One region of the Lysinibacillus sp. NPDC096382 genome, then DNA from elsewhere that is predicted to be linked to it. Evidence: riboswitches for the same ligand, from Rfam matches in the RefSeq annotation. Region 1 holds a riboswitch; the other holds the start of a gene.
What was found. Region 1 has a riboswitch for cyclic di-GMP ahead of ACIQZA_RS21415 (amidase). Riboswitches for the same ligand answer to the same signal wherever they lie in the genome.
Positions count from the first base shown of each region.

Region 2: it holds a riboswitch for cyclic di-GMP, as region 1 does, so the genes downstream of both, ACIQZA_RS18495 (methyl-accepting chemotaxis protein) here and ACIQZA_RS21415 (amidase) in region 1, are expected to answer to the same signal.

Region 1 covers NZ_JBIWFC010000020.1:89,487-100,436, reverse strand. The annotation lists gene ACIQZA_RS21460 (hypothetical protein) at 1-14, shown strand, start outside; gene ACIQZA_RS21455 (AraC family transcriptional regulator) at 401-1,282, opposite strand; gene ACIQZA_RS21450 (DMT family transporter) at 1,393-2,334, shown strand; gene ACIQZA_RS21445 (Cj0069 family protein) at 2,473-3,519, shown strand; gene ACIQZA_RS21440 (LysE family transporter) at 3,591-4,223, opposite strand; gene ACIQZA_RS21435 (tetratricopeptide repeat protein) at 4,443-5,183, opposite strand; gene ACIQZA_RS21430 (hypothetical protein) at 5,556-5,762, shown strand; gene ACIQZA_RS21425 (saccharopine dehydrogenase family protein) at 6,039-7,268, shown strand; gene nspC (carboxynorspermidine decarboxylase) at 7,265-8,404, shown strand; gene ACIQZA_RS21415 (amidase) at 8,447-9,334, opposite strand; cyclic di-GMP riboswitch class I at 9,378-9,466, opposite strand; gene ACIQZA_RS21410 (DUF6366 family protein) at 9,670-9,876, opposite strand; gene ACIQZA_RS21405 (chemotaxis protein CheW) at 10,127-10,615, opposite strand; gene ACIQZA_RS21400 (M20/M25/M40 family metallo-hydrolase) at 10,641-10,950, opposite strand, start outside.
Region 2 covers NZ_JBIWFC010000015.1:41,419-52,368, forward strand. The annotation lists gene ACIQZA_RS18470 (MFS transporter) at 1-60, shown strand, start outside; gene ACIQZA_RS18475 (hypothetical protein) at 119-241, shown strand; gene ACIQZA_RS18480 (alpha/beta-type small acid-soluble spore protein) at 353-550, opposite strand; gene ACIQZA_RS18485 (YehS family protein) at 756-1,250, shown strand; gene ACIQZA_RS18490 (hypothetical protein) at 1,516-1,710, shown strand; cyclic di-GMP riboswitch class I at 1,941-2,026, shown strand; gene ACIQZA_RS18495 (methyl-accepting chemotaxis protein) at 2,135-3,877, shown strand; gene ACIQZA_RS18500 (SDR family NAD(P)-dependent oxidoreductase) at 3,877-4,629, shown strand; gene ACIQZA_RS18505 (sodium:solute symporter family protein) at 4,654-6,150, shown strand; gene ACIQZA_RS18510 (hypothetical protein) at 6,578-7,261, shown strand; gene ACIQZA_RS18515 (methyl-accepting chemotaxis protein) at 7,467-9,161, opposite strand; gene ACIQZA_RS18520 (M23 family metallopeptidase) at 9,477-10,472, opposite strand; gene ACIQZA_RS18525 (hypothetical protein) at 10,464-10,769, shown strand.

The DNA.
Region 1 (10,950 bases):
TGTACAAGCGATAATACTTTTAATAAAAGCTATCAAGACACTGCCCCAAGCGATTGTCGCTTTTCTTGAAAGTATGGATTTCGAGGATGCCATCCGCAATGCAATTTCCCTTGGCGGGCGAAAACAACAATTTCTCTCACCAGCCTCCCACGAGTGATGATTACAAAAATGTATTGATAACTGGTTAATAGAACCTTTAAGTAAAGTTAATAGTAAAGGTAACTTTATTATTAACTTTACTTTATTTTAAATGGTTAATATTGTCAATAAATCCAGCTATAAACAGCATGGTCTATTCCGATAATTTTCAAGAATTTATCACATCTTCACTTCTCATTCGCGGTATTCGCTTCTCTTCCGCGGATATCCTCTTGCTTCGCACGTTTATACTCTGCTATCCTTAATCAAAAAATTGTTTACGATAAACATGTGGGGAGTATCCTGTATATTTCTTAAATTTATCAATATAGTAACTTACTGTACTAAAGCCTGTTGTTGTAGCAATTGTGGTGATAGATGCCTCACTATCACGTAATAGCTCCATACTTTTGCGAAGACGATAGTGTAGTAAATATGTGAATGGTGTCATGCCGACCATTTTTTTGAAAAAACGGCTACATTCTGCACGACTTAAAAACACATGTGCAGCTAAATTTTCCAAAGATATTTTCTCCTGATAATGAGCATGTATATAATCAAGCATATCCTTCGCTCGTTCATGCTGGACAATAATTGCTGGGTCAAGTATTTCTTCTGTTAGCATTGATTGTGACAAAATAGTTTCCCAAATGGCTAATAACTCTCTCCATACCTTTAGCTCATAAAATACGGCTTGCTCTTGCAGTAATTTCGCCACAATTTCAACTTTTTGCGCCAATTGGTCTGATAGCTTTACATAGGGCAGTCTATTGCTCGTTATATACGGCAGTACATATTTAGTAGTAAAAATACTGCTCTTGTGTCCGCCTAATAGCAATGGGTCCACATTAATACAGAAAATTGTAGCCCGCTCTATTTGAAACGGCTTTGCTTCGTGTAAACCTGATGCATTGACAAATAGTCCCTCACCCTCCTCAAGTACAAAGACATCTGCTCCTACTCGGTATTCCACACAACCGCTTTTCACATAGACAAATTGAATTTCCTTATGCCAATGCAACGGTAAAAAATCCAGACTATCTAATCGCAAAACCGTCTCGTATAAGGCAACTGGAAATTCCTTCGTTCCATGTAACGTTAGTTCTTGTAAATCTTTCGCAATTTTGATATGTGTTAACACCATTACTTTGTTCACCTCAATATATTGATATTTTTAATTCAATAAATCGATATTTCTTGTGTTAAATATTCCTTATAATTTCTTTATATTGATAGTTTAGGAGATGTTTTAAGATGAATCAATCTGCACAGAAAAATCGTACTCTTGGTTTTATTCTTGTCATTCTAGGGGCAAGTTTTTGGGGTATTGGGGGTACCGTCGCACAAAAGCTATTTCAGCAGGAAAATATAGAGGTTGGCTGGCTTGTTTCTAGTCGTCTTCTTTTAGCTGGCCTTTTACTCATAACTGCCTATAAAATTACGCATCGTAAAGAGTCTATTTTTGTGATGTGGCGAACAAAGAGCAATGCTTTTAAGCAAATTTTATTTAGTTTACTTGGAATGCTGGCCGTTCAATATACGTATATGATGTCCATAGCTATAGGCAACTCTGCTGTAGCAACATTATTGCAATACTTAGCACCACTCTTTATTATGGCCTATTATTTAATCACGAAGCACAGTCAATTGACAAGGCAGGATGGAATAGCTGTGACGGTAACACTTATTGGTACTTTTTTATTACTAACAAATGGCTCGTTGTCTACACTTTCTGTTCCAACGATGGCCGTATTTTGGGGGATATTATCTGGTCTATCGGCTGCTTTTTATACGCTATATGCCGTTTCGCTTTTACAGCAGTTTCATTCATTGTTAGTTGTAGGCTGGTCAATGCTTATTGGCGGGATTGTAATGAGTCTTTTCCATCAGCCATGGCAAATTGATCTGTCAAACTGGGCATTTTCGACAATCGCTTACTTTCTGTTTATCGTAATTTTCGGGACAATGTTGGCATTTTGGTTTTATATTGCAAGTTTGCATTATTTATCGCCAAAAGAAACTAGTTTACTTGGTAGTCTTGAACCTCTAACAGCCGTTATTACAAGTGTTTTCTGGCTTAAAATTGCCTTCGGGAGCTTTCAGTTTATTGGGACGATGCTGATTCTCTGCATGATCTTATATCTTACAGTTTTTCAGAAAAAGAATCGTGCGGAAGCCTTAACCAATTTAGGATAATTTCGAAATAATTAGTCATAAATCCCTATGCAAATTTTATAAACTATGAATTTCCACATAAAATTTACATATTATATATATCTTTTTTCCTTCGCTGTTTATTATACTGAAAATATCATCATTCAAGGGGGTATTTTTATGGATAAAAAGGTTATTTTTTTCGAGGTCCGTGGTGGCACAGATAAAGGCCCTGACGGCTACCGACAAGATACAATGCCAATGGTGAATGCACTAAAACAACGTGGACAGGATGCAGAAGTCATTTTCTTTGATGTATCAAAAAAAGAGGAAATTTTTAATTACGTCAAAGAGCATGGTATTGCCTATGTATCACGTATTAATCCAGGAAACTTACAGCATGAACAAGAGTACTTCGATATGTTGCGTGAACTTTGTCATACAGGTGTTATCGGTATGCCACACCCTGATGCAATGATTAGTTATGGTTCTAAAGATGCATTATCAAAACTGTCCTCAACGAATTTAGTGCCTGATGATACATTTGCATATTATACAATTGAAGCATTTAAAGCGCAGTTCCCTACCTCTCTTGCTATTACTGAACGCGTCCTAAAACAAAATCGTGGATCGACGGGAGAAGGTATATGGCGAGTAAAACTGGTTGAACTTCTTGCTGAGGGAATTACAGAAGTACCACTTGATGCGGAGATTAAATGTACAGAAGCACGGGATAATCATGTGGAATATTGGAAACTAAGCGATTTCATGACGTTCTGTGAGCAATATATTACTGGTCCAAATGGCATGCTAATTGATATGCGCTTCCTTCCTCGTATTACTGAGGGCGAAATCCGCTTATTTATGTTACGAAATAAACCAATTAACGTAGTTCATAAAATACCGGCAAATTCCGAGGACGCATTTAGTGCGACACTGTTCTCGGGTGCGCAATATCGCTATGATGCACCAGAGGATTGGGAAGAGCTTGTCCAAAACTTTTTAACTCAGCTACCACGCGTAACTAGTTTACTGGGCAATTATGCTTTACCACTTATATGGACTGCCGATTTCATGCTTGATACAAACGAAGCTGGCGAAGATTGCTATATTTTAGGGGAAATGAATTGTTCATGTGTAGGCTTCACTTCTGAGCTTTCTTTAGCACATCAAGTAGCAGAAGAAATTTTAGTTTGTATCCATGAAAATACCGAGATTTCAGCATAGTGAGACTATCATCTTTACTGACCAGCAATACAGGATCATTGAAAAAGTGCGATCGTATTGGATCGCACTTTTCATATATAACTCTTAATAGCTTGTATAAATTCATAAATAAAATACCCGGCAAAGCCTATTAATAAAACGCCCGCAACCATCGTGAGTGACTTAATGACCTTACGACTCATCGCTTTACGGGTAACTGAAACAATGGTCATCAAGCCAATATCATGCAACAATATGCCACTTAGAACCCCTGCCGCAATCACTAAAAAGTTTGCTGACTGTCCTTGCCCATATGATTTAGCTAGTACAACACCGAAAACATTTACCCAGAATACTAAATTTCCAGGTGAAATTGCAACTAGTAAACCATTACGATAAGAAGTAAAAAATGATTTTGTCACTTTCTCTCCTGCAAGCGTAATACCATGATCAGCATTTTTTATAGAGTCCAGCCCTAAAAGGAATAAAAAGCCCGCTCCTATAATCCACATAGGAATTTGAATGATAGGCATTGCTAAAATGGAAGCTAGTCCCATATACAATGCAAAAACTAATACAAAATCAATTGTCATACCACCAAGACCGACAGCCCAACCATGCATAAAGCCATTTTTTAGTCCTTGCTTTGTCATTTCTACTGTAATAGCCCCAACAGGCATGGCAATCGCAAGTCCTACCAATACATACGCTACATATAGACTCAACTAAACACTTCTTTCATGCAATAAGATAGGTTTCATACGTCCGTTTATAATTGTATAGTAGCATAAAAATACACAAAAGGTCATTTTTTCTAATAAAAATTCATTTTTGTATGCTGATGCTTTACTAATTTATTTGTATGCTATTATTGGGGCACCTATTCTTATTTGTTATTCAAGTTTTTATATTCTTATCTGAGCTTTTTTCTACTAAAAACGTGATTACAGCATTTGCTTTTTCCATTGCGCTAGCACGTCATTAGATTTCGCAATGTCCACCTTTAATCCCACTTGCTTGGCAGAGCAACGCTTTTTAGCCTTTTCCCATGCTTCTTCTAGAGCAGGTAAATAGCTTAAATTTTTTGTAGTAGCGACTAGCTGTAAAAAAATATTTCCTTGAATGTAATACCAGCGAGGGTTCATGCCATCTAACTGAATAGCTTCTTCAATAAGACGAAGTGCCAAATACGGACTGCCTTCATTTCGACTCAAAAACTGTGCGAATGCTCCCCAGTAAAGAGCTTTATTTGGCTGTAGTTTTATCGCTTCTGCATATTGTACAAGTGCTTTATCATGCTCCTTAGCAAGAGCAAAATATTCAGCCATTGTATAGTAAGCATTCGCTTGTGCCTCGACCGATCCAGCTAATAATTCATCTACTACTTTACCGAATTGCTGTTCATCCTCACTTCCTATATATGCAGCGAGTACATCACGCTCTGGGTAGGAGCCATCTGTTCGTTCAACACTTTGCTTCACTTTTTCAGCAGAAGGAATAGGCATATTTGCATAACCGTTCGCTTCCAACAATGCGACGTGCTGTTGAATTGTTGGAAAAGATTCATGTTCTGTAAACGCACTATTAGCTAACAATGCTTTGGCTAATTGATAGCTCTCTTTCACATGACCATTTAAAAATAATTCATTTATCTGTTGTACTTGCTCACCAAACTGTTTAATCACTATTAAAATCCTCACCTTCACCAAAAGAAAAGTATTATAGGTATTTTACCATCTTTAAATCTAAAACAAACTAAATAGAAATAATTTTTCTACAATTCTTTTAATTTAATATTGAATCAGTAGACCACATTATAGTTCATCACATAACGAGGGTTGATTTCCGTTTCGACTGGGCGTTTTCTCGAGGGTGTCCGATACTCGCGTTACTCGGCACGGGGTTTCGCCGCTTGGTCATGACCTTCCACTGCTTGGACATGCTTTCCGCCGCTAAGTCAATCCCCAGATAAAAAACATTGGACAAAGTTCTGAATTGTGAGATAATTGAAGTGAATTTTCTTTTTTTGAGAACATGTATATTGGAGGGCTTGTGCTATGAATAGACGATTTCATTTTGTATCGCTTATTATTGGAAATTTGTTAACACTAGGAGCTATTTTCATTTACGCTATGCAAAGTCAAGTAGATGTGGCCCTCAGCACATATGCCCTTGTGATGGGGTTTTTAAGCACATTACTACTGATCTTTTTTTATTTATGGGGGGATGAAAAACAACAAATATCGAATCGTTTTTTTAAATAACTCGGGTGGTTTCAGACTACAGTTTTGAAGTCACCCCAGATTTCCCCAAACGCTGCCATTGAACAAAAAATGATTTTCTCTTTTCTACATCAGAGTTAAGGGAATTTTTTTCACGAAATGCTTCTTTTTTCGTGGCATTCCCCTCTGAATACGCTACATTATTGTTGAAAAATAAAAAATTTTGTAGAAAATTTAAAAAGAATGATTGAGTAGTAATTCAATTTTCTGTATAATCAGCTTGTTTGACAATACTTATATGAATTTGGGGGTAGACAATTGGGTAAAGCATTGATTATAGGAGCTGGCGGAGTAGCCAGTGTTGTGGTACACAAGTGTGTTCAAAATTCGGACGTGTTTGAGGAGATTTGTATCGCAAGTAGAACTGTTTCAAAATGTGACGCTCTAAAAGAAAAACTAGATGGCGGAAAAACAAAGATTCATACCGCACAGGTAGACGCAGACAATACGGAAGAGGTTATTGAGCTAATTAAAGCCTTCGGACCACAAGTTGTTATTAATGTAGCACTACCTTATCAAGACTTAACGATTATGGATGCTTGCTTAGCGACAGGTGTACACTATGTGGATACTGCAAACTACGAGCCACCTGAAACGGCAAAATTTGAATATAAATGGCAATGGGCTTATAAAGAGAAGTTCGAAAAAGCTGGTTTAACTGCTTTACTTGGTAGTGGTTTTGATCCAGGTGTAACGGGCGTTTTCACAGCTCATGCACAAAAACATGAATTTGATGAAATCCACTACATAGATATTGTGGATGCAAATGCTGGTGATCACGGTTACCATTTCGCTACAAACTTCAACCCAGAAATCAACATTCGTGAAATTACTGCGAATGGTCGTTACTGGAAAGAAGGTCAGTGGGTTGAAACTGCACCACTTGAGAAAAAAGAGATTTATAACTTACCAGAAATCGGACCAAAAGATATTTACCTTTTATACCATGAAGAACTAGAATCACTTGCTAAAAACATTAAAGGTTTAAAGCAAATCCGCTTCTGGATGACATTCTCTGAAAAATACTTAACACATTTAAAAGTATTAGAGAATGTTGGTATGACTTCTATTGAGCCGATTGAATTTGAAGGACAAATGATTCAACCAATTCACTTCCTTAAAGCTGTACTGCCTGATCCAGCATCACTTGGACCACGTACAAAAGGAAAAACTAATATCGGTTGTATCATTCGCGGTCTAAAAGATGGTAAGGAAAAAACTTATTATGTCTACAATGTGTGTGACCACGAGGAATGCTATAACGAAGTTGGTTCACAGGCAATTTCCTACACAACAGGTGTACCAGCAATGATTGGTGCAATGCTTGTGATGAACGGTCAATGGCGTAAACCTGGCGTTTGGAATGTCGAAGATTTCAATCCAGATCCATTCATGGATGCACTAAATAAATGGGGTCTACCATGGCAAGAAAGCCATAATCCAGAATTACTTGACCTTGAGTTAGATGCGAAGGAATTAAGTCGATGAAGCCAATTGATTTCTCAAAAGTTCCATCCCCTTCTTACGTAGTGGATAAACGATTATTAACAAAAAATCTAGAACTTTTAAAATCGATTCAAGATCGCACAGGCTGCCGTATTTTACTTGCCTTAAAAGGGTTTTCAATGCATTCCACGTTCCCATTAGTGGGTGAATATTTAGCAGGAATTACGTCCAGCTCATTATTTGAAGCTCAACTCGGCTATGAAAAAATGGGCAAAGAAGTTCATGTCTATGCACCAGCTTACGTCGAACATGAAATGGACGAGCTTCTTGGCTACGTTGATCATATTGTATTTAATTCATTTAACCAATGGAATCAATATAAGGACAAAGTAAAATCCGCTGGTAAAACAATTGAATGTGGTATTCGTATCAATCCTGAGTACTCTGAAATTGAAACAGCACTTTACGACCCTTGCTACACGAATTCTCGTCTTGGCACAACATTAGCCAACTTCGACAAGTCACAGCTTGACGGTATCGATGGCTTACACTTCCATGCAATGTGTGAGCAAAACTCCGATACGTTAGAGCGTATTATACAAGTTGTCGAAGAAAAATTTGGTGATGTCTTACATCAAATGAAATGGTTAAACTTTGGTGGAGGTCACCATATCACTCGTGAGGATTATGATGTAGAAAAGCTTGTGAATATCATTAATTACATTCAAGACAAGTATAACCTTCTCGTCTATTTAGAGCCAGGTGAAGCTGTTGCACTTAATACAGGTTATTTAGTAGCAACTGTTCTCGATGTACAGAAAAACGGTATGGACCTAGCAATTTTAGATACATCGGCAACTTGCCATATGCCAGATGTTCTAGAAATGCCATACCGCCCAATGATTATTGGTTCTGGTCAACCAAATGAGCTAGCTTACACGTATCGTCTAGGCGGGCTTACTTGTCTGGCTGGTGATGTAATTGGTGATTATTCATTTGAACAACCTTTACAATCAGGCGATCGTCTAGTATTTACAGATATGGCACATTACTCAATGGTGAAAAATCATATGTTTAATGGCGTAAATCTTCCATCAATCGTTTCTTATAACGATGAAGAAGGCATTAAAGTCATTCGTGAATTTAAATTCGAAGACTATAGCGGCCGACTTTCATAAGGCAAAGAAAATCCTCTCCAACTTAATGCTGGAGAGGATTTTTTACGGCTGCATATTCATCCAACTATCAACATGATGAATGGCAAAACCATTATAACTTTTTTTATTGGCATAATATTGATGAACTTGTGCTAACTGTTTGTTCATATAGGCTTCTCCATCATCATAGAAGGTAATAGTATTTCCTTCATCAGTGGCTCCTGTTTCCACACCAATAACAATTGACTTTTTTACTTTTTTTGCATAATTTATTTCATGTTCAACGATATTAATAATGTCTTTAGCAACATCTCGATAAGCCATTATTGAAACACTTTCCACTTGGTCAATTACCCAGTCAGCTAATAAACCTTTACCGAATTGGTTTTTGTATGTAATTTCGTCAAACCAAAATGGCATATCAACTTCCAATGGCAATAGTAATCGGTCGGTATCCCCTTTCGCTCTAGTAAGAAGCGCTTGATAGGATTCAATCGTTTTCGCTTGGTTCGAGCTCCAGCCACTATTTAAATAGGGCTCTACATCAAGATGAACGCCAGAAAATTGCTCTGTTGCTGCTGCATTCCCATTATATGTTTGTAACCAATCAAATAGCTGATCCTGCATTTTATAGCCTTCTGTTGAAACCCAACTTGTAGAACCATCTAACGCATATACTTTTATCCCTTTTGCCGTTGCTTTATCGATAAAACTTTTGTAAAAATTACTTGCTATATCACTATTAATTTGTAAATATAATTTATTAACTTGTTTGCTTTCTAAAAATGAAAGTACTCCTGATTCATCTTCAACAATCTTTGTCGTGTCCCATAACCAAGTAGCCCTATCCTGCATGGCCATTGCGTCTACCTTTCCCATTGTTAATCCTAGCGTACTTACAATTGCTACTATAAAAACAATGATCGCTTTTGATAGTGAACGACTTCCCATATATTACATCTCCATTCTATTGGCCGAGGCTCATAGAATAGAACCTGGCAACCTGACAATCATGCACTAAAATAGTGTTTAGACTCATGGCTTTGCGTCCTTCCCTTTCGGTGAAGTTTGCCTTTTACAGTAGTTTTCTTACCATACATAATACGATGTTAGTATGGATATGTCAGTAGGTAAATCGCATAATTTTATTGATAACTTTCAAATATGTGCATATGAACACAGGTTATTTTTACTATGTTAGAAATAAGTAATTATGTTGATAACTTGTAGCGATTGAAAAATCGCGGATAGAAGATTATGGAGATATATCGATTCCTTTCATATCTTTAATTGAAAAATAATTTGTATATAATGTAGCCTATGAATAACACTAAAACTAATATTAACGTCTCTTTCCAACCCATACCATTTAAATTTCCGCTAGTTCCCCTATTTATTCCATCGTTTAAAGAGCCAGTAGGATTGTTTTTTATTTCACTTTGCCTTAAGTGTTCTCTTTTTTCTTCAGGTGTTTGCTTTTTCTCTGTATCCATATGACAAATACCTCCTCAAAAAAGAATTATTTACTTATTTGTTTCGCAGCCCATCGGACGTCCCAATGAAAGCGACTAGTCGGAACGAAAATCAACGACACGTTTTGGTGATAAGCTTAATATTCGACATAGGTATTCAGTTTCCTTTTAATAAAGCTACTTAAAAAGAAAGACAGAATCACACATTTGTAATTCTGTCTCAAATATTATCTATGAAATATTGTATTGAATGATTTAATCATACAAAAACTTATGCCTCTGCGTTTTCTTTTTCATTTTCAAGCATTTTGTGTAAATAATTTATTATTTCACGTATACCTTCTAATGAATTCACAAGTATCTTCGGGTCAACGTATGTGATCATACGATTTTCAAGATTAGCCACAGCTGTAAAATAGCGTGTTTTTGAATAATTAACAAGTCCCATCTGCTTTAATACCGACTCATCAAAATCAAGAATTTCACGAGCTTCTGTTACAAGTAATCCATAATTCACAACATCCGTGTTCAATACTATAATCCGTGCTGTTACAGCATTAGAAGAACGATTATAAAGAATACGCTCAAAATCAAGCACAGGGACAAGCTCGCCACGAATTCTTGTGAAGCCTAGAAGATAATTAGGCAAGTGAGGAATCGGTGTTACTTGCTCTAACTTTTCAATCGAAATCGCTTGTTCTACAGGTACGGCATATTCCTCTGTACCACAAGCAAAAACTACTGCCTTTACACTTTCCATGCGGTCACATCCTCGATTTTTGTAGTTATTTTTTCGCAGACTCTTTGATGATTTCAACAAGTAAATCCGCTAATTTTTCTAATTCTTCGACTGGGATTTTTTCATTTGTTGTATGAATATCCTCGTATCCAACAGAAAGATTTACTGTAGGGATGCCAAAGCCCGCAATAACATTAGCATCGGAACCTCCGCCTGAAATACCAAGCTTTGGTGTACGATCGATGTTGTGTACAGCTGCCATTGCCACTTGCACAACTTTATCTGATTCTGTTACACGGAATCCAGGATACATTAGCTTCACTTCAACTTCAGCCTTCGCACCTAAGGAAGCCGCT
Region 2 (10,950 bases), on a different contig from region 1:
GTGATGCTTACTCTAAAAAAAGGGGCAAGCGAGGCTTTACAACCGGTTGAAATTAAATAAATCAATTATGCCTCGGCATAAATTGTGTCTGGAATCGGCTTTGTGCTTAGGCCTGCAGATGTTTTTTGCGCGAAAGCGTAGTGCTAACGCAGCGTCAGCAACTGGTTTTGTCTGTGCGAAAGCGAAGTGGCAGCAACAGCACGATGCAGGTCAGTTAGCCGTTATCGCATGGATGCGATGATTTTAGGCTAACATCCTCTAAGAACCCCTTTCCGATTCCATGACATCCGCCGAACATGAAAGAACGAATGCCAATTTTAAAAAAGGGATTCGTTCTTTGTTTAATTTATTATTATAATAAACCTTTTGAACGTTTTTCAGCCATTTCTACGAGGCGTTTTGTTATTTCTCCCCCGACTGAACCGTTTGCACGAGAAGAGGCTTCTGGCCCTAATTGTACATTAAATTCTTGTGCGATTTCATATTTCAATTGATTAACGGCTTCATGTACACCGGGAACTAGAAGCTTATTTGAACTACGATTAGCCATTTATCTCACCTCCTTGTGATTAGAATGGTCGAGAGTTAGCTAATCATACATGTTAAAAAATAAAATGCACATTCTAAATACTTTAGTAAAGTAACTTTTGGAAAGCTAACTAAAATTGTGAATGTCTCTGCTATAATAAAGTAATGCTTCAATTAGGATAGGATTATTAGAAGCGCTTTTACAGTTAAAAATGGAGGTTTTTAAAATGACGAACAATGATATTTTAATTCGTTTAAGATATGCATTAGATATCAAAAATACAGATATGGTTAAAATTTTTCAGCTAGGTGGCATGGACTATACGAAAGAACAAGTATTGAACATGCTTATTAAAGTTTATGATGAGGAAGAAGCACCAGAAGAATACATTAAATGTAATAATAAAATGGTAGAGGCTTTTTTAAATGGATTTATTACATTTAAACGGGGTCCGCAAAAGCCTAAGCCAGGTCAATCAGAAGGACCACTACCTGTTTCAGGAAAAGAAAGCCCTAATAATATGGTATTAAAGAAAGTGAAGATTGCGTTAGCCTTAACGACTGAGGAGATGCTCGATATTTTATATGATGGAGGCGTTAGCGTTTCGAAAGGCGAATTAGGTGCCATTTTAAGAAATCCAAGTCATCGTAACTATAAAGAATGTGGCGATCGCTTTGTGAGAAATTTTTTAAGAGGGCTGACAGATAAGTATAGAAATTAAAAAACGTTAACTCTGAATTGTCAAGTGTGAATTTCAATGAAAAACTAATGGATCAATGATTAACAAAGCAACTGCAATTTTGCAGTTGCTTTTTCGTGAAGAATTTTACGTAAAAATACTCGCTGTGATAAAAATATTCTGTAAAAAGCGCATTTTCCTTAGTTGAATATAGTTGACAATTTATGGCGGAATTGTGTACACTGAAAATGACATAAAGTTGTCACAAAGAGGAAAAATAAATGTTCACGAACAGAGGGGTGCTTTTATGTTTGGTTTAAACATTTTATTAGTTGCTTTCGCATGTGTTACAATCCCACTTGTTGTTGCTTCAGTGATGTTAGACATTTTTTATGCAGAAAAGAAACAAGTTCGTTTTTCATTACGCCGTACATCTATGTGGTATTCCTGCATGTTTGCTTTATCATTTATACCATCGGTCTTATACATGACACTAAAATAGATATATCTTTAATTTGAATAATCATTTAGGGGTAATTGATTATTTAAAATTATAGTAGCAGCTACAATATTGCGTTGTAGCTGTTTTTATTTGTTATGAAGAGAATTGTGGATAAGCTGAGAAAAATAAGTAATATTATTCATTTTATACTAATAGTAAAATAGTAAAAAATATGTGAATTTTAACCTGGTAACATTGACTACTTTTACCCATTGTGTTAATTTGAGGAGGAAAAAGATGGGCAAATCTACTGAAAGGTAGAGACGCAAAGCTACAGATCTAAGGTAATAAATACTATGATGGCTGAGCTGCAAAGGAGTACTAGTTAGGTACATATATTGCTAGTCATATTCTTTGATGCCTGTTTCTTTTGAAATAGGTTATTTTTTTTGCCCAAAATACGATCAAGGAGGAAGTAATAATCATGAAGTTGTTTAAAAATGTTTCATTAAAAAACAAACTTTTACTAACGGTTTCTATTATTGTTTTGCTTCTAATTGCTATTATTACTACACAAAGTATTAGAGAATTAAACAATCGAATGTCTGTTGATTTAGAGCAAGAGTTGAAAAGTGTTGGTTTATTGACAGCTATGAATCTTGATAGGAATGATGTTAAAGATTTATTGACTGAAAAGGGAGAGACTAACGCTAAATTTAAAAAAATTCAAAAGCAACTCGATAAGATTCAAGAAGAACAAGGGATCATGAGTTGGAGCTATATTTGGGATGTGAAGGACGCAGATGGTGTTAACCCGATCGGCTATACATCTAATTTGAACGATGTCTATGAAGCGGGTGAAATCTTTACTGATTTAGCAGATGAACATGTAAAAACAGCTAAATTGGCAATTAAAAATGATAGCACTGCTGTAACTGATATTTTCGAAGATCCTTATGGTTCATGGCGAACTGTGTTTACCCCTATTAAAGATGACAATGGCAAGCTCATTGCTTTATTAGGTATTGATTATTCTGCGGACTACATAAATACGATCATTAAAACAAGTGTCATAAAACAAATCGTTATAGCTGTTATTGGAATTTTACTTCTATTAGTTTTACTCTACATAATTATTGATCGTCTATTAAAACCACTTAAGAAAGTAGTGAACGCTGCAAATCAAGTAGCGAATGGAGAATTAATAAATGTAGATTTAGAAATAACGAAGGACGAAATCGGAAATTTATCTAAATCTATTAAAACGATGGTTTCCAATTTACAACATATTATTTTAAATATTAGAAATACATCTGACAACGTTTCTTCTGCTGCTAATCAGCTAACTGTTAATGCAGCAGAAACATATAACAGCTCAACTACTATTGCTCAAGACATGGGACAAATCACGCAAAACGCTGAGGCTTCAATGGTTATGACTGAGGAAACAGCTGCTGCTATGGAGGAAACAGCGACAGGCATCCAGCAAATTGCTGACTCTGCTAATACGGCAGCCGAATCATCTATTTCTGCTTCTCAAGCTTCAGAACGTGGAAATCATGTTGTTCAGCAAGTCATTGCACAAATGGAGTTGATTAATGATTCTGTTGAACAAATCGGTACAACAATAAACGGATTACATATCAATACGAAAAAAATTAGCGATATCGTAAATCTTATTACAGCCATAGCAGATCAAACAAATCTACTAGCATTGAATGCGGCAATCGAAGCTGCTAGAGCAGGAGAGCATGGGAAAGGCTTCGCGGTTGTCGCTGATGAGGTTAGACGATTAGCGGAACAATCATCACAGTCTGCAACGGAAATATACAATTTAATTAGTACAATTCAAGCTGATTCAAATGCCTCTATCACTGTTATGGAAAAAGGTAAAGAAGATGTAAAGGCTGGTATGGAGTTTACAAACGAAGTAGGGGAAATCTTTAAAGAAATTCTCACTTCATCAGAACAAGTTGCCAGTCAGATACGTGAAATTTCAGCTGCATCTCAACAAATTTCAGCTTCTTCGGAGGAAGTAGCAGCATCTGTCAATAATATTAAGCAATCTGCGGAGCAGTCATCTGAATTCTCGGCGAATGTGTCAAATGCAACACAAGAGCAATTGACGACCATGCAAGAGGTGAAAGAAGCATCTTCTTCATTAGGAAAAACAGCAGAAGAATTGCAGGTACTTGTAGCAAAATTTAAATTGGAGAACGATCAATAATGGATATTAATTTTAAAGGAAAAAATGTACTAATTACGGGTTCAAGTAAAGGAATCGGCAAAGCCATTGCTTTGGGCTTTGCCGAGCAAGGGGCTAATATATGTATCAATTATATTGGTGATGATAACGAGGCAGAGGAAGTTCGTGCGCAAGCAGAAAAGTTTGGTGTACAAGCTATAAAATGTAATGCAGATGTATCGAACTCTCATCAAGTTCAAGCTATGTATCAATATATGGACAAACAGTTAGGCGAAATTGATGTTCTTGTCAATAACGCTGGGTTCGCACAGGCTTCAAGCATTACGGATTTAACAGATGAGCAGTGGGATAAAATGATCAAAGTTCATCTATATGGTTGTTTCTACAATTGTCGAGAAGCAGCAAAAAGAATGAAAGAACGAAACAATGGAAAAATTATTAATATTTCTTCTGATATTGGTAGTTTAGGTTGTGAGGAATTTACGCATTATTCTGCTGCAAAGGGCGGTATTAATGCATTTACGAAGGCTTTGGCACGAGAGTTAGCACCTTCGATACTAGTCAATGCAGTAGCTCCTAGTGGTACATTTACAGACATCCTAAAGGAATTTGGAGAGAATTATGTAGAGGAAGAGTCTGCTAAATATCCGTTAAAACGATTAGCTCAACCAGAAGAAATCGCAAAGACCGTGTTATTTTTAGCTTCAGAAAATGCGAATTTCTATACGGGTCAAGTATTAACGCCAAATGGCGGAGTCGTTATGAACGGTTAATGTGAAAAACTGAGGAGCAATACTATGTTAAATATAATCATCTTTAGCTTATACTTAATTTTTATTTATTACATTGGATATAAAGGATACAAACGGGTTAATACTGCGGAGGATTTAATTGTTGCTGGGTGGAGCATGCCTTTATCTGTTGTCACAGGAAGTCTAGTGGCTGCCTTATTAGCAGCCCCATTCTTCTTTGCAGCGGTAGGCTCTGGTTATACAAGTGGCGGCTTTGAAGGTTCAGCGACAATGGGTGGTTTAGGGACTTGTATGATTCTTGGAGCACTCATTTGGACGAAGCCATTACGTAGATTAAAGGGCTGGACATTAGCAGATTACTATGGATTAAGATATGGCAGTAAAAAGCTCGGTGCTTATACAGGCGTCGTAATGGCGATTGCCTTTGGTGTCTTTAATGCTGCTGCGTTAACAGTTGGTGGCACGTATATTATTCAGCAGCTATTACAAATTGATTTCGTTCCAGCAGCATTACTTTTTGTATCATTAACTGCCTTATATTCTGTAATTGGGGGCCTTTGGGCTGTAGCCTATACGGAAATTGTTCAGGGGGCACTGGCAGTAGCGGGTATAGTAGGGATCACAATTTTTATCTTATTCTATTACCCTGATGTAACATTTAACCCGGAGTGGTGGAATATTAGTGAACTCTTCAATAAGGCTGGAGCAGAGTTTTGGACACTATATCTTGTGTTAGCACTTGGTGATATTCCGGCAGTGGACTTAGGACAAAGGGTAGCCGCGGCTAAAAGTCCAAAAGTAGCTCAGCGCAGTATGATTATAGCTGGGACTATTATTATCGCTATTAGCTGGATTCCGGGTATGCTAGGAGAAGCGTTCAAAACGATTTATCCTGGTAGTACAAATCCAGAGACATTGATGCTTGCCTTTGCTCAAGGATATTTCCCACCGTTATTAGCAGCCATCTTTTTAACAGCAATGGCAGCGATGGGGATGTCTACTGTAGCCGCGTGTTATGTTGCAACTTCAGGAATTGTCACGAAAAACATTTATTTAGACTTTATTAATCGTAACCCAGATCCTAAAAAACTGTTAAAATTTTCAAGACTTATTATTATTTTAAGTGCTTTGCTAGGTTTAGTTTTAGCGGTCAGCTTCCAGAAAGTCATTGATTTAGCCTACTTGGCATGGGATATTGTATTCGTAACAATTTTCTGGCCAATCGTTTTAGGGCCGTTTTGGAAGCGAGTAAGTACACCTGCAGTTTGGGCGAGTATATCTGTCGGGTTAGTATATTACATTATTACATCTTTAACACATGTGCCTAGTCTTACTATCCAATCAGAGGGGTTTTTAGGTTTATTAAATGAGCTGTGGCAGGCACCTGTTTTCTCAGGCGTTGTGATCACAGGTATTACAATTGTTATTGTTAGTTTGATTATTCCACCTTCGCAACATGTTCTCGAGATGCATAAAATTGAAAAAGATAAGACTTTAGACAATGTAGGCAGTAAAGAGGAATTAAAGGAACATTCAAATTGATAATTATTTATAAATAAAAATGGAAACATGAGGGCATTGATTTTTAATGCCCCCATGTTTTTTTATGCGGACAACAACACTAGCTTGTTTTGGCAAAATAAAGTACTTCGGGAATGGATAAATTTTACCAGGGGAATGTTGTGAAATTTATTGTTACAAAAAATTAAAAAGTAAGTTTTCACATAGAAAATTATTGTCTGAGGAGATTACAGCAGGCGTTGTGGAAATAACGATGCTTGCTAATAAGGCTGCAAAGGTAAGAGAGAGTGGATGGAGCAGTAAAGCTACAATCAAGATAACCTCCATTTTAATGGCAGAATAACTGGTCCCATAGAAATTAAGAATGAAAAGATAATCGTTAGAATAAAATTTCTATTAACATGGATGAAATAAACCTATCGATTATCTTTTTGAGGGTGGGATATGGATGAAAACCTTTTTTCTTGTATTTCTAGGAATGACCTATTTATTATTAGCAAAGTTAGTCGAAGCGGCTATCTTTAGCAACGTCTATTTTTTAATTGGTTTAGGAGTATTAATAGCAGGAATTATTCGATATGTTAAAGAACGATATATCTATAACAATAGATTAAATGAAATGAAAGAGGCTAGTGAGGAGGAGCTTATGGCTATCCCTCATACGCATTGCATCATCTCAAATGATTGTTTAAATGCTTTATTACTAAATGAACTAACAAATACACTTTTTCTCGTAAGTAGAGAAGATTTAGAAGAAGATTTGATTACAAAAGAAATCTCATTCAATAAAATATATGAAGTTGCTATAGTGGAGGACGAAATGTATATTGCTAGGACTAGCAATAGTTTAATAAGTAGTTCATTACTTGGTGAAGATCTGGATATAGAAGAGGAATCCGATGATGAGGACCCTGAGGATAACGCTGTGTCTCAATTGACGTTGAAAATTGTAGCTGATAACTTATCTGATCCTATTCTAGAATATATTTTTCTTGATAACGGTGAGCCTATATCAAGAGAAGAGGATGCGTATCAAGAAGCGTTAGAGTTATGTGAGGAATGGTTTCAGAAGATCAGTGTTATTATTAAACGCTATGAGCTTGAAAGGGTACCCATTAGACAGTGGCAATAAATTAAAATGTAGAAAAGAAAGCTATCTCGGACGTAATGTCGAGATAGCTTTTTTAGATGGATATTTTAAACGCTCAGGTAGTGAACCGAAGTGCTCCGGTGAGGCAGAGAAGTGATCCGTTATCGTCCCAAATTGCTTGGGGTACCAAAGAAATCTCTGTTAAAGACCTAACACGTTCACGTTCTCCAAATTAAGAATCCGTACTTTAAATTTTAAATCGCTGTAATTGGATATTTAGCTCTTCAGCCATACTAGCGAGTTGATTTGCACTCCTTGAAATTTCCTCCATAGTAGCGGCAGTTTCCTCTACAGTTGCTGTTGTTTGTTCTACACCAGCTGCAGACTCTTGAGAAATAGAAGCCATTTCATCAACAGAGACATTGATAGACTCGGAATTTTGAGCAACTTTATTTAAATTGCCTGAAATGGTATTTATGTTAAGGATCATTTCTTCAACGGCTTCCGAAATTTGGTCAAATGTTTCATTTGTTTGATTTAGTTGGGCGTTTCCTCTTTTTACTTCCTCATAGCCAGATTGCAGAGCAGTTGTTACATTGCCAGTTTCTCCTTGAATACGGTTGACGATTGTTGAAATATCAGTGACAGAGAATTGTACTTGTTCTGCAAGTTTACGAACTTCATCGGCTACAACTGCAAAACCTTTACCATGCTCTCCTGCGCGAGCTGCTTCGATGGCAGCGTTTAAGGCAAGTAAATTTGTTTGATTTGAAATATCATCAATGACAGAAACAAGCTTGGAAATTTCAGCAGACTGCGCATTCAAGCCTTCAACTTTTTTCACTGAATTTAACACAATCTCATTAATAGCTGCCATTTGTTGTGTTGACTGTATCATTAAGTCTTTACCAGTTGTTGTTAGTTCTTGTACATGACTTGAATGTTCTTTTAATTTAATGCCTTCCTGTGTTGTTTCATGAATACTGCGTTGGAAAGAAGACATTGTTCCGGCTAAATCACCTGCTGTAGATGCTTGCGTTTCTGTGCCAGAGGCTAGCTCCTGCATAGTCACGGTAATTTGCTCTGTACCTGATTGCACTTCATTCGAAGATTGGGCCAGCTCTTCGCTACTAGCTGCTACTGTTTCGGAAACGGTATAGATTGAGCTAATCGTTTGCTTTAATTTTTCATTCATTTCATTGGCGGAAAGCATTAATTGACCAATCTCATCACGATGAGTTATTGGAAGTAGTTCATGGTGCAAATTGCCATCCGCTAATTCACTCATGCGCTTTGAGACAATCGTAATAGGCTTAGAAATATCTCTAGCAGTGACAATAGCGATGAGGACACCTGCGATTGTCAATACAATGCTAACAATCATTCCAACTGTTTTATTGCTTAAACTTGTTGATACTACGTCATCTCCTACCTTAGTAATGGCATCCGAGCGTTTATTGGCTAAGTCTTCATAACCAACACGAACTTCGATTACAAGATTATTCATAGCTGTTAAATTTTTTAATGCTAATTCTCTATCACCTTTTTTATAAACATCGAATACTTCGGTGTTAACGCGATTGCTCCATGTACGTGCCATTTCTACTAGCGCATCACGCTCAGGTGTATTTTCGTATTTCTCTATAATACTGTTATTTTCTTCTGCTACTTTACGATATTCATTAAACATTTCTATGTATTTTTCATCACCAGATACAACATAACTTAAAGCTGCAGAGAGACGAACGCTCATAGACATTGCTAAATTTTTACTTGCCGTTAAGACTTGTAAATCTTCTTTTACTAAACCTTCTGCTTGTTTTTCCATCTTATTATTAGAAATATAAGAATAGGCTGTAAAACAAACAACTAATACTAATAAAAGAAGAAATGCACTTAATATTCGAGCTTTAAGTGTTTTAAACTGAAAAATACCTTTCATCTTTTCCCACCCTTTGCTAAATGGTCTCTAAAATATAATTGTTGTTATAGTACAAATATTATTTTATAACTAAATCTTTATATAAATAAGCCCTTTTAATGGAAAAATGAAAAATAGTTTTTTAGTACAATAATATTTTGGTGTTAAAGGGGTAGGTAGTTAAAAATATAGTATCTTATGTGCAATTATGAAGTTTTTTTAATATTTTTATGTATTTTTTCCTATTTAAGAAAAAGCACTTGCTGCACAAGTGCACCAAGCGCTCTAAATCAGAAAAGAAAACATTTCGCCATTTTTCAGCCGAGTCGTCATTCATTATTGTTGTTTTGTTTTTTTAGCTAGTCGTTCCCATTGTAGTAATGATGGATATGGATCAAATGCCCATTCTGTACGTCCATTGAACTTATATATGCCATAGTGAAGATGAGGCGGGAATTTTCCGGACGTTCCTTCTTTACCGTAGCCAGAACTACCAACATAACCGAGAACAGTTCCAGGCTCGACAAAGTCGCCTACATTAATCTTCTTATTATAACTACCGAGATGGGCATAATAATGATATGAGTTATGATTATCACGAACTCCTATGCGCCAACCACCAAATTGATTCCAGCCTTTTATTTCTACTACTCCATAAGAGGTAGAAAGTACGGGAGTCCCATAGCTAGCGAAAATATCCGTTCCTTCATGAATACGGCGTCCACCCCAGCCCCTATTGTCTCCCCATGTACTCCGATAACTGTAATCGTAATTAGTAGGGATTGGGAATGTGTGGTCATCGAGCTCAGTTGATTTGAAATGACTATACATTTTGGAAATGGTGAAGATTTGATTTACGGCCTGTTCACTTCCGTAATATTCCCATAAAGCTAATTTAAAGTCCTCATCAGTTGTTCCAAATTTACTTAAAAATGTAGCCATGGAGAAAATTATATCGGCATCATCCTTTGGGCTGGCAACTCCGTCACCATTGCCATCTAAACCCATCCCCCCAAAGTAACTAATTGTTTCTGGGCGAGTATCATCTCGTACAGGATTTAAAGCACCTGACCAATATTCATCAGAAAATTGAATGGCAATGATACCATCCCGTTTCGGAATATCTTTACGAACGGATTGTAAATTTCGTTCATATTGATCAATGGCTGCTAAGAAATGCCATGGGATAAGTAATTCATCAAATTGTACGTAATAGGCCATACGTTGCTGCACAATTTCTTCTTGGGTGGGTTCTTCTTTTGCTAAAGCAACAGAGGGGAGAGTAAAACTCCATAATAACATCCATAATAAAAGGAATATAAAATGGCGCAAATAGTGGACCTCCTTTCTAACGTTAGAATAACCGAATTTTTTATCTTCATTCAGCACTTTTTGTGGGAAAATGAAGCGGTAGAAATGAGCAATTTTGTGAAAGACAACGCACGTAAGGTTGATTTCCGTTCCGGCTGGGCGCTTTGTTGCTGCCGCTTCGCTTTCGCACAGAAAAAACATTTGTTGCTGCCGCTTCGCTTTCGCACAGAAAAAACATTTGTTGCTGCCGCTTCGCTTTCGCACAGCAAAAACATTTGTTGCTGCCGCTTCGCTTTCGCACAGAAAAAACATTTGTAGCTGACGCTTTGCTTTTGCACAGAGCAAAGCTACCTGGGGGCGTCCGATGAGCCGCTTGGGGCAACAGGATGTTTTTTGTCCCGAAAGCGTCGTGTAACGTAGCGGCAGCAACAGGGTGTTGGTCACGAAGGGCGTAATCACAGGATGTAAGCCTCCGTTCCTCTATTGCTGATCCCCAAGG